3 regions of the Paenibacillus anseongensis genome follow, and region 3 is predicted to be linked to each of the others. Evidence: predicted binding sites of a transcription regulator. Region 3 holds the regulator's gene; each other region holds the start of a gene.
What was found. Region 3 encodes Rex, which represses fermentation and respiration genes when NADH is low (regulators of the CRP and FNR family bind a similar motif). Its sites were predicted from a motif close to TTGTGAAATATTTCACAA; they were not measured.
Positions count from the first base shown of each region.

Region 1: a site for Rex is predicted at 2,513-2,530, ahead of GON05_RS02030 (cytochrome ubiquinol oxidase subunit I). Genes of this name have one in related genera too.
Region 2: a site for Rex is predicted at 1,658-1,675, ahead of GON05_RS36850 (helical membrane plugin domain-containing protein). Genes of this name have one in related genera too.

Region 1 covers NZ_WSEM01000003.1:208,737-212,938, reverse strand. Annotated here, with positions in the region: gene GON05_RS02035 (cytochrome d ubiquinol oxidase subunit II) at 1-984, opposite strand, end outside; gene GON05_RS02030 (cytochrome ubiquinol oxidase subunit I) at 981-2,330, opposite strand; gene GON05_RS02025 (cation diffusion facilitator family transporter) at 2,682-3,656, opposite strand; gene GON05_RS02020 (ArsR/SmtB family transcription factor) at 3,846-4,202, shown strand, end outside.
Region 2 covers NZ_WSEM01000039.1:358,550-362,751, reverse strand. Annotated here, with positions in the region: gene GON05_RS36855 (NAD(P)/FAD-dependent oxidoreductase) at 1-1,125, opposite strand, end outside; gene GON05_RS36850 (helical membrane plugin domain-containing protein) at 1,147-1,578, opposite strand; gene GON05_RS36845 (Na+/H+ antiporter) at 2,273-4,202, shown strand, end outside.
Region 3 covers NZ_WSEM01000015.1:260,735-264,936, forward strand. Annotated here, with positions in the region: gene dinG (ATP-dependent DNA helicase DinG) at 1-1,532, shown strand, start outside; gene GON05_RS16160 (redox-sensing transcriptional repressor Rex) at 1,535-2,155, shown strand; gene GON05_RS16165 (inorganic phosphate transporter) at 2,201-3,202, opposite strand; gene GON05_RS16170 (DUF47 domain-containing protein) at 3,265-3,891, opposite strand; gene GON05_RS16175 (amidohydrolase) at 4,136-4,202, shown strand, end outside.

The DNA.
Region 1 (4,202 bases), on a different contig from region 3:
AAATAGAAATAGACGCATGAGTAAAAAGAGTGATGGGACTAGAATAACGATTCCAGCGATAAAGGCGATAACCAGTGCAGTCCCCATCGTTTGATTTGTGAAATTTTCATGGATGGTGATGTAGGGAAATAAAATATACGGTAAATGGGCTTTACCATAACCAAAAAAGGCAAAAGCAAATTGCAGCAGCACAAATATGAATGAAGTACCCAACTTCCGTTGCTTCCAAAGGAGAAAGACTGCAATCAAGAAACATAGGAACGATGTTCCAAACATCCAGCCATGGGAAAGCATGTTGCTAAAATGCTCCGGGTTTTGTTGATTGATCGTGAAAAAAACAAGAAAACTTGCAAGAATCGTTGGCCCACTCCAAAAAAGGGCGTACCCACGTAAGATTTTAAATGCGGGCCTATCTTCTGCTCTGTATGCATAATACGAAAGAAACATGGAAGAAATGTAAAGAACACTGACCAACGACAGTAAAATGACGGACCAGGTATAGGGACTGCCGAGCAGCCTTTGCCAATTAAGCAGGATCAATCCATTTTGCTCACTAATGATGCCACCTTCTGAAATAGTAAGTACCGTAGAGAGGGTTGCAGGGATGAGCAAGCCAGTTGCTCCATAGATGAGCATATACCATTTGTTATCCTTCGAACCGTAGTTGCTGAAGGCATAGTAGGCTCCTCGAATGGCAAGCAATATGATGGCTATACTGCCTGGAACGAGAAGCGCGGTACCATAATAACGTGCTGTTTCCGGGAAGAATCCGACCATTCCGATGTAGAAAAAAACCAAAAAGACATTCGTTACCTCCCAGACTGGAGAAAGATAACGCTCAATAATTTTATGAATGATATGCTGTTTCATTGTAATGACAGAATAATAACTGAAGAAACCTGCACCGAAGTCAATGGATGCCACGATTAAATACCCGTATAAAAAAATCCATAAAACCGTAATTCCTATTACTTCAAGACTCATTTCTTTGTCCTCCCTCCGAAAATGCCAAGAGCCATTAATTCGTCTGCGACATCGCTTTTTCTAAAGAGTTTGGATAACACTTTGACTGCGGTGAGTGCTAGTACGATATAAAGGAAACAAAATAGCAATAGCATCAAATCCACGTCTTGAGAGGTAGTTGCCGCATCTGCAACTTTTAAATACCCACGTAAAATCCATGGTTGACGACCAACTTCAGCGTAAAACCATCCACATTGAATACCAAGCATAGAAAGAGGCCCGCAAGCAACTATAATCGCTAATAGCCATTTAGGATAAGGTTTAACGGATCGTTTTCTTGTGTACCACAAATGAAGAATAGCAACAACAATCACGAACATACCTATACCTACCATAGCATCGAAAAAGTAATGAACGTATAGAGGAGGACGAAGATCAGGGGGGATCTCATTAAGCCCCTTTACTTCAGATCCAGGATTACCTCCTGCTAAAATGCTAAGCGCGTATGGAATTTTTAAAGCATATTTAATTTCATTCCTATCAGTCAAAATACCACCTAGTACAAGCGGCGCATTGGCCGTGGTTTCGAAATGCCACTCCGCTGCAGCAAGTTTTTCAGGCTGATTTTGAGCTAGGAACTTTGCGGATAAATCACCAATAAGTGCTGTAGTCACAGCAAATACAAGGCCGGCGGTGACAGTCAATTTTAATGCCTTTTTAGCATATAAGACGTCATCTTTTTTCTTGAGAAGAGAGTAGGCTGCGATAGCTGCCAAGATAAATGCGCTTGTCATATAAGCAGAGGAGAGCACATGCGCTACTTTGGTTGGCATAGAAGGGTTAAACATAGCCAATATCGGTTGTACATTCGTAATTAAGCCGTCTTTCAGTGAAAATCCTTGAGGAGTATTCATAAATGCATTTACAGTAGTTATAAAAAAAGCTGAAGCGGAGGAGCCGATGACAACAGGCACGAGTAGAAGGAGATGATGCATTGGTTTTAATCGTTCCCATGTATATAAGTAAATACCTAGGAATATAGCTTCAATGAAAAAAGCAAACGTTTCTAGAAATAATGGAAGCGCAATGGCCTGTCCGGCAATTTGCATAAAGGTAGGCCACAATAAACTGAGTTGAAGGCCAATTGCTGTACCGGTAACCACGCCAATAGCAACGGTGATAACGAAACCACGGGCCCATCTTCGTGCTAATAATGTGTAGTAGGGGTCTTTGTGTTTAATGCCAGCGAGCTCAGCCAACATGATCATGACGGGAACACCAACGCCGATTGTGGCGAAAATGATGTGAAACGCCAATGTGGTCTCTGTTAGTAACCGGCTATAAAACACGGAATCGTAGGTAGGCATGTGAAATCATCTCCTTTTCGTTTATCTAGGTTAAAAAAGTTTGCGAATAAATGAAACCAACATGACAAAAGCAACACTGAACATGAGGTACATTAATCGCTTTTCATGCTTTCGAAATGGGTCCAAGTTGTATCACCCTCTGGTAAATTTTATTTGGTTATGGAAATAGTGTACTCCATTGTATGTGATTATTTTCACATAATCTGTGAATACGAATTGAACAAAGTTTTACAACTTTACTAACGGAAAATTGAACGTTATAAGAACAAATTGATATATGAAATCCTGAAAATATACGAAAAGAACCGAGTCGTTGTTACTTAATAAACAACGACTCGGTTCTTTATTATTTTAAATTTTGCATTCCGCATGTTGTATATTCGAAGTTTCAATTTGAAAAGTTGTATGCTGTATTTTAAATTTCTTTTCTATTTCATGAATGGCTGACTGTAGAATAATCTGACTATCTTTTGAATCATCAATTAGAATATGGCAACTCAGAGAGTCAAGACCTGATGTAATTGTCCATACATGCATATCGTGAACGTTAATAACTCCGTCAATGCTCTCTAGTGTCTTTTTAACTAGATCGGTATCAATTGTTACCGGTGTGCCCTCCATTAGTATGTGTATGGCGGTGCGAATAACTCCCCATGCGCTTTTTAGGATAAGAAGAGAGACGATTACACTGATAATAGGATCGGCAATGTACCAGCCGAAGAAAAGCATTAATAGTCCTGCAAGAATAGCACCAACTGAGCCTAGGGCATCTCCAATTACGTGTAAATAAGCGCTCCGAACATTGATGTTGTCCTTCACATCACTTTGTCTCATCAATGCCCAAACGCTCAACAGATTGGCTAGGAGTCCGACTAAGGCAATTAATATCATAGATCCACTGGAAACAGTAGGTGGATCAAAGAACCGCGCTATAGCTTCTTTTATAATAAAAGCAGCTATGATGAATAAGGCTAATCCATTGAACAACGCGGCTAAAATTTCAAACCTGTAGTAACCGAACGATTTCCGCGGAGAAGCTGGCCGGTTTGCGAACCACATAGCCACTAAGCTTAATGCCAAGGATACGGCATCACTCAACATATGGCCTGAGTCCGAAAGAAGAGCTAAGCTATTTGTAATTAAGCCTCCAAAAAACTCCACGAACATGATACCGCTTGTAATAATGAGAGCAATGGCTAATCCTTTTTTATTATTGGGTGCATGACTATGCCCAAGTCCATGCCCATGATTGTGGTCATGATGGCTGTGTTCATGATCAGAATGGTTATGTCCCTGTTCATGATGTGTGTGACTGTGATTATGCATCTAAACCCCTCCTACAACATATGATCAAGTATTCATATGTTATTATATTTGAAAAAAAATGAAATGGCAATAATATGGAGAGATCTTGGTCAGTAGTATTTCCAATTTCACAATATACATAGGATTTCTGTTATAATGAATGTAAATCGTAAGTTTTATCATCAGAAAGTGAGAATGTTTATGGAAGATATGTTGCCTAAAACCGTACAAGATCAATGTGATGACACTTGTAATGGAACTTCAAATATTGATGTCTTAAAGGATCAATTAATAAATGATCAAACTGTTAACGGGTTAGCTGAAGTATTCAAAGCCCTCGGGGATCCGACCAGATTGAAAATCATTCATACCCTATTGAATAAAGAGTTATGTGTTCACGATATTGTACAAATTCTAGGAATGGGCCAGTCCGCGGTATCACATCAACTCAGATATCTACGAAATCTTAGAATTGTTAAACGCCGTAAAGTTGGAAAGACCGTTTATTATTCCTTGGATGATGAACATATTGAGCAAATTTTTGTGCAGATGCTTCAGCACGTGAAA
Region 2 (4,202 bases), on a different contig from region 3:
TTCTTTCATCAAGGAAGCCGGTAAGCCTTTCAGCTGTGTGTTGTTTCCGCCGATTGTTCCGATTCCGTCTTTGCGGCCTAAGCTGCCAAGTGTTCCGGAGAATACAGGAACGAATTTGTCCATTGCTCCACCTTTGACTTGAACGGAAAGGTTGTAACCAACGGTTTCGCCCATTTGCCATGCAAGCTGTGCAGTAGGAGGGTATGGTCTTTCGCCACCTTCAGGGAAAACAACCGCGCAGTCGCCTGCAAGGAAGACATTCGAGTGGGAAGTGGATTGAAGTGTGGAAGTGACAGTCGCACGACCGCGGTCTTCTGCGATTCCGCAGCTGCCGACAACCGGATTACCTTTCACACCACCGGTCCAAATAATCGTATTTGATTCGATGGTTTGTCCACTTTTCAGTGATACTGTGTTTTTGGTAGCTTCAGTAATGGCAACGCCTGTCAAGAAAGTAACGCCGCGTTTCTCAAGGCTTTCCACCGCGCGCTCGATCAGCACTTTAGGGAATACTGGCAGAATAGCAGGACCTGCTTCTACGCAATAGATGGAGACATCGCTGAAATCGATGCCTTTGCTGCGGCAAACTTCAGGCAGTTTATCCGCGAATTCGCCAACAAGCTCAACGCCTGTCAGACCGCCGCCGCCAACAACGATGGTTGCGTCAGCTTTGTTGCCGGATGCTTTGTAAGCATCCAGACGCGCTTCAACGTGCTCGCGAATACGGTTAGCATCGGAAGCTGATTTGAGAACCATGCTGTTCTCTTCTAGTCCAGGAATGCCGAAGTAGTTCGTTTCGCTTCCAAGAGCAACGACCAGCGCATCGTAAGTATGTACTGCGCCACTAGTTGTAATGACTTTTTTATCATCTGGTTTAATTTCTTTAATCGTATCAACCACGATGTTTACTTGTTTGTTGCCGAGTAGTCTTTGCAAAGGAAGGGCAACGGCTTGCTCTTTAATCGTTCCGCCAGCAAGACGGTGTAATTCCGTAATAATTTGATGCGTAGGAAAACGGTTGATGATTGTTATGTTTGCTTCTGAAGCTGTCAGATGTTTGCGCGCTGTTAATGCGGTCAAAAGGCCGCCATAACCGCCGCCAAGAATAAGTATTTGTTTAGCCATCGTTATCATCCCTAGTCCGTATTAGTTTTTACGTTCAGCAAGTACGTTCAAGAATGCTTGTGCAAAACGAAGTGTTTTTTGCACTTCTGGGTCTTTCAGCATTTTTAGTATTCCGAATAGACCGATTGTTGCTCCTGCATCAGCTTGTGAGCGTTCGCCAGCTTCAATAGCCGCGGATGCAATGTCTTTTGCCTTTTCTTGTACCGGTTTAACAAACTCGCCAATACCATGGGCAAAATCGTTGATTAATACTTTGTCTGTAGCTACACTTTGCGCAAAATCATAAGCTTTGGTTAACACAGTCACCATTTCTGCCAATTTAGGCAGATTATCGACCAGAACAGTCAGAGATTGTTGCACCTCAGGCTTAAGCAATTGGTCGAGTACGTCTAACGATTTTGGTTCCGCAGCAGCCGTTGCTGCTACTTCTTGAACAGCAGATGTCTGTGACATATGAAAATCCTCCTTTGCGATGAAAAAAAATCGGGTACTGTCACAATGTGTACGGGTGAAACAATCGTTTCCCACATGGTTGTAACATTTTTCACATAAGAAAATGTCAAGCAACATCGCACAATTGGATATAAACCGTATTTAGGTATTGTACACCTAATGGACACAAAATTATAATTGAAAATATTTCAAATTTGTGAACATTGGATGAAAATGAGGCGCAAAACTACTAGACGTAATTGATGAGAATGATTATCATTGAGATTAGAATGAGAAGGACGAAAGGGAAGTTCAAATCATGATGATTAATGATAATTTATGGAACCAAATGGGAGATGTCAGCTTCAATTTGCACCAACTGCTGCGTAAGCGATATCCAGCTGGCAAACGAGCCAGTTAAAAGCCGTACAGAAAAACCAAGTGCATCCCGTCGATTACGATTTATGGTTCCAAGGCTTTGGACCGACGGCCTATTCCCTTATGATTGATGAAACTGTGAAAATGCTGACAACGAAACAATAAAGGCATACCTGTATGAAAACGGCATTCGATCCTTTGGATCGGATGTCGTTTTTTGCTCATCTTGGGAAGGATTCTTTAAGAAAAATATTGAAATACTACACAAGTACACCACAAAGATAGTAGCAGTGGTATTCGTATGTACATAGCACTTAGCGGGGAAGGAGACATAAACTTGCACGTTTTTATTATCATTCTGAGCCTATTGGTTCTAATTGGCGTATCCAATGTCGTGAACCGCTTTGTTCCATTTATTCCGGTGCCCTTGATTCAAATTGCCTTGGGGGCCGTTCTGGTGATCTTACCGATAGGTGTTCACCTGGAGCTGGAACCGGAATTGTTTTTTCTGTTGTTCATTGCCCCGTTGTTGTATCACGATGGCAAGCATACGCCAAGAGACGAGTTGTGGAAATTGCGCGCGCCGATCCTGCTTCTCGCGGTGGGCCTCGTTTTCATAACGGTATGTGTCGTAGGTTATGTTGTTCACTGGCTGATTCCTTCCATTCCTCTGGCGGCGGCGTTCGGATTAGCGGCGATTCTCTCGCCTACGGATGCTGTAGCCGTCAGTGCTTTAGCCGGCCGCATTCATTTGCCGAGAAGCTTGATGCGGCTCCTTGAAGGAGAAGCATTGATGAATGATGCATCCGGCCTTGTCGCCTTTAAGTTCGCTATCGCAGCGGCGGTTACCGGTGTGTTTTCGTTTCCCAAAGCAAGTCTAAGCTTTATCGTCATCTCCATTGGAGGCCTGGTGGTTGGTGCGTTAGTCGCCTTTTTAATTATCGGACTTCGCCAGCTGCTGCGCCGTGCAGGTCTTGAAGATGAGACGATGCATATGCTGTTGCAAATCTTGACGCCTTTCATGCTCTATTTAATTGCCGAGGAGTTAGGCGTATCGGGCATTCTGGCAGCGGTAGCAGGCGGATTGGTGCATGCGATCGAAAATGAGCGATTGGCGTTTACGATGCCGAATCTTCGAACTGTTTCTAACTCAACATGGTCTGTTATTTTGTTTGTGCTGAACGGCTTGGTTTTCGTTCTTCTGGGCTTGCAAATCCCAGGTGTATCCAGGACGATTCTCAAAGATCCTCATTTCGATAATTTCAAAGTGATTGGTTATGCCTTACTCATCTTTGTTTTACTGTTGGTCTTGCGTTTTGTTTGGACGTTTATTTTTGCAAGAGGAGGACGCTGGTTCGGGAATAAGAATCAAGAGGTGCCAAGCTTGCGGATGCTGACGTTAACGGCGATTTCGGGTGTCCGTGGGGCGATCACATTGGCAGGTGCTTTCTCCATACCGCTTATTCTGCAAAATGGCGATCCGTTTCCGGAAAGGGACCTTATTATCTTCCTTGCCTCTTCCATCATTTTGTTCTCTCTCCTGACCGCAAGCATTGTGCTGCCGCTGATCGCGAAGAAGAAAAATACGGACGGCAATGCTGAACAGGAAAGATTGGAGCGTGAGTGGCAGCTGGAGGTTATGGCTGCGGCCATTCGAGCTCTGCAGAATACTAGCAACGAGAAGAATGAGGTTGCTGTAGGTACCGTGATTGGCGATTACAAATTAATGATGCAGCAGCTTGGTCAAAAGGACGGTAACTTGAAACGTCTGCCGCGATTCCAACAAGAAGAAGCCGAGATGCGGCTGCTTGCGCTGGATATTGAACGCAAGGTTGTGAATGAGCGTCTCGAAAGCGGACAAGTGAGCCGTGAACAGGCTAATTATTATTTGAACATGCTGGAACAAATAGAAATGATTTTAGCCAATAAACTCGATTTAGGCAAAGTGCTGGTTAAGAACATCTGGCGCCGCTTCAAACTTCTATTTACGTTCATCGCGCGGCCGCGCCTTGCTTCTAATATTGTAGAGCCTGATATGGCAGAGATTCGGACCTTGAAAATGCAATGCAGCCAAGCTGTCGTCGAGGAATTCTCCAAACGCTGCGCCTATCAAAGCGATGATGCAACAGAGGGCGTGCTGGATTATTATCAGCAGATGGTGGACAGACTCCGCAGGTTTGCATTCGGCTCAAGGCGCAAAGATTCTTCCTTCATCGATAGCCGTCGTGAACTGCATTGGATCGCTATACAGGCGGAGCGCGATGCCG
Region 3 (4,202 bases):
CGAACCATTCCCTTCTGTTTACCGATATGAAGGCGGAGAACCGCCTCCTGCCGGCTTACAAGCACCTTGTGATTGATGAGGCGCATCATTTCGAAGAAGTGGCGAGTAAACATCTCGGTATCGAGTTGCATTCCTCAGCGATGTATCATTCCTTGACCTGGCTTTACAAAGATAATCGGAGCGGCCAGCTGCCGATGCTTCGGTTTAGGCTGCAGAAATCGGATGAGCAGCAGGAACGGGCAGCGGCATGGAGTCATACGATTGATGGGCTTTTCCCAAAAATCGTGCAAATCAAAGAGGATTGGGACCGGCTGAGCGAATCACTCTATGAGCTGCTGTCGTCCAAAAGCGATCCGTCGCAAACGGAGAATTCCACGTATGTCCTGCGTATGAAGCCGGAGACATTGCCTGCTAATTGGCACGAGTTGCTGACGATGGAAGACAATATTTATCTGAACGCGAATGATTTGCTTCGCACGCTGGATAAATTGTTAAGCGATGTGAAGGAGCATCAGGACGTGTTCGGGGTCCAAGGCTTAGTGACGGATCTTAACGGCACCGTGAAAGAGCTCTACGAGCATCGAGATGCCCTTCATTTCTTTATGAAAATGGCGGATGATGGTTATGTCTACTGGATGGAAGCAGGGACGTACGCCAGGGCGAAGTCGCTTCAGCTGATCTCAGTACCGACGGACGTCAGCGGCTTGCTTCAGCAGCATTTCTTTGAGACAAAAGAAAGCATCATCATGACCTCGGCGACTTTGTCCGTGAACAAATCCTTTCAATACTCCGCTGATCAATTGGGCCTAGTGATTCCGCAGGATGAAGAGAGCGGTAAGCTCAAAACGGTTCAATTGCCTTCTCCTTTTAACTATCGTGAGCAAGCTTTGGTTGTTATTCCAAGAGATTTTCCTACGATTAAGGGGGCAGGGGATCCCGTTTTCATTGCATCCCTCATTGAATCCCTAAGTGAAGTCGCTATCGTGACCAAAGGGCGAATGCTGATCTTGTTCACATCCAATCGGATGCTCAAACAGATTTATGCCGGGATGAAAGACTACTTGAAAGCCTATGGGATTACTGTGCTTGGCCAAGGGGTTGACAGCGGCAATCGCAGTAAATTAACCCGTATGTTCCAGGATAATAAGATGTGCGTGCTGCTTGGTACCAGTTCATTTTGGGAAGGTGTAGACATTCCTGGAGATGCGCTAAGCTGCTTGGCCATTATCCGGCTGCCGTTCCAACCTCCGAATCATCCGCTCGTTGAGGCTAAATGCGAAAACATTAAGAAACGGAACGAGAACCCGTTTATGAAATTTTCTGTGCCGCAGGCGGTCATTCGATTTAAACAAGGCTTCGGCCGGTTAGTTAGACGCGCATCTGATAAAGGGATTGTGATCATCTACGATACGCGTGTCATCGAAACCTTCTATGGCAAGCACTTCCTCTACTCCCTGCCAGGACCCAAAATCGAGCATATGACAACGGAACAAATGTTACCAAGGATTGAGCAGTGGATGGGGGAGGCGTAGAAATGAAATCACAAAAAATATCGGAAGCTGTTGTTCGCAGACTGCCCATCTATCTACGGTTCCTGAACGAGCTTGCCATGAAAAATGTCGCAACGGTATCTTCGCAGGATTTGGGTCAAAAACTTGATCTGAATCCGGCCCAGATTCGTAAAGATTTGGCCTATTTCGGTGAGTTCGGTAAAAAAGGCATCGGATATGATATTGCTTATTTGATCGAAAAAATAAGACAGATCCTCAAGCTGGACCGGCATATCCAGGTGGCTCTTGTTGGGGCGGGAAATCTTGGCCGCGCATTATGCAATTATAATACTTATCTGCGGAACGATATGAAAATTGTCGCTGTTTTTGATGCGATGCCCTCCAAAGCCGGAGAGACGATTAATAATTTGACCGTTCAACCGATGGGGGAAATGAAGGCTGTTTTATCGGAGTTAGGTGTGCGAATCGGGATTATAACGGTGCCTGCGAGCGAAGCTCAAAATGTGGCCAATCAGTTTGTTGCTTGCGGCATCGAAGCTATTTTGAATTTTGCGCCGGTCATTATTAAGGTTCCTCCGGAAGTTCGCGTGCATTATGCGGATTTCACAACGGAGCTGCAGAGTTTGGCGTACTATTTAGATTAAGAAATAAAAAGAAACCGTCAGGATTCCCTGACGGTTTTTCTGTATTTAGAAGATCAATCTGAAAATAAGGAAGTAAATGGAGTAAGCGAGCGCAATGCTGATCGGTATGGTAATGACCCAAGTAATCAACATGCGGCTGACGGTTCCCCATTGAACTTCATGGAAACGCATGACACTGCCCGTCCCAATAATCGCGGAGGAAATAACATGTGTTGTGGATAATGGTTTTCCGATATGGGTAGAGAATTGAATAACGAGTGACGATGTGAGATCGGATGCAAATCCGTTAATCGGCTCGATTTTGACAATTTTTCCGGATACGGTCTTAATGATTTTCCATCCACCGATCGAAGTTCCTAGACCCATTGCTAGTGCTGCTGAGATTTTAACCCAAAGCGGAACGTCCAGCGTCGTTTGAACATCGGCTGCGACTAGACCGAATACAATAATACCCATCGCTTTTTGTGCATCGTTGCCGCCATGTGAGTAGGAGAGCAACCCGGCAGAAATAATCTGCAAAGTCCTGAAAATGCGATTAAGCTTGGATCTGGACGTATTGCCGGACCAAATGACGATGTACTTGATTAAAAGCATAATGAGGTAACCAAGGGCGAACGCAATGATCGGTGAAAGAATCAATATGATAATGATTTGCGTAAAACCGCTCCAATTCACCGCGTGCACACCGGCACCGGCGATTACCGCACCGGCAAGGGCTCCGAGCAGGGTGTGGGAAGAAGAGGAGGGAATCGCAAGATACCATGTCAGAAGGTTCCATATAATCGCCGCGAGCAGGGCTGCGATTACGATTTCAACGCCATTGGCAATTTGGGCAGGGTTTGCGATACTGCCACCGACCGTTTTGGCCACTTTGGAGGATACCATCGCACCAACAAAGTTAAGTGTCGCTGCCATGGCAATAGCTACCCGCGGACTGAGTGCGCGCGTAGAAATGGATGTGGCAATCGCATTGGCTGTATCGTGAAATCCATTGATGAAATCAAAAAGTAAAGCTAGTACAACAATTACGATCAAATAAGTTAACATGATTTCCTCCTAAGAGCTTTCCATTCGGAAAACTATCTTCGTACACATAGACCGGTTAAGTCTTATGAATAACGAAGTACTACGCTATCTAGGATATTGGCTACGTCTTCACAAGCGTCCGTTGTTTCTTCCAAGCGCTCATAGATTTCTTTTAGCTTAAAGTCTTCGTAAACATCTTTGCGCGTGATGAAAATTTGACGGATTCCTTCACGCATCAAGCGATCGCCGTCATTCTCAAGGGAGTTAATGGCAACCGTATGTTCAGGGATTTGCATATATTTTTTCTTCGCAAGCAATTTGAATGCATCAAGCATATGTTGGCAGGAATCCACGATGACAGCCGAGAAGTCTTTCATATATGTATCCGTATGCGAGACGTTCAAGTAGTCAAAACGAGCGATTGTAGCTTCAATACCATCCGTGACATCATCCACTTTGGAGGCAAGAACCATGATGTCCTCACGATCGATCGGTGTAATGAACACTTTATTGAGTCCTTTGAAAATTTCGTGAGTGATGGAGTCTCCAGCATGTTCAAGATCGTGAATGGACTGAACGTAGTCTATAGGGGATTTGTCACCCATCATGGCTGTGCGGAACAGCTGTGCAGTTTGCAGTGCGTTTTCTGCAGCGCGGATGAGCAATTGCAAGAAATCGACTTCGTTCTTTTTTGTGAATAACGTGGTCATAAATGCCTCCTAGTATTTACTATATGTACAAGATTTTGATCGAATTTATAAGATAAACAGACCAACTTGTTGAAAAAACTCACAAAATTAAAAATATCATAACAAATGGACCTAAAGCAACGAAAATTCCGTGACATTTTACAATTTCTTAACATTGCACACTTCCTTGATTTTACAAGCCTTAAGATGTAAAGTTTATAAAGCGGTGTTTAACTTAGAATGAGCATAGAGAGGGTTTTTTAGTATGAAAAAAACATTAATTATGAACGGTCATTTCATTTCTACTATTGAAGGAAAATCATCAATCAAAG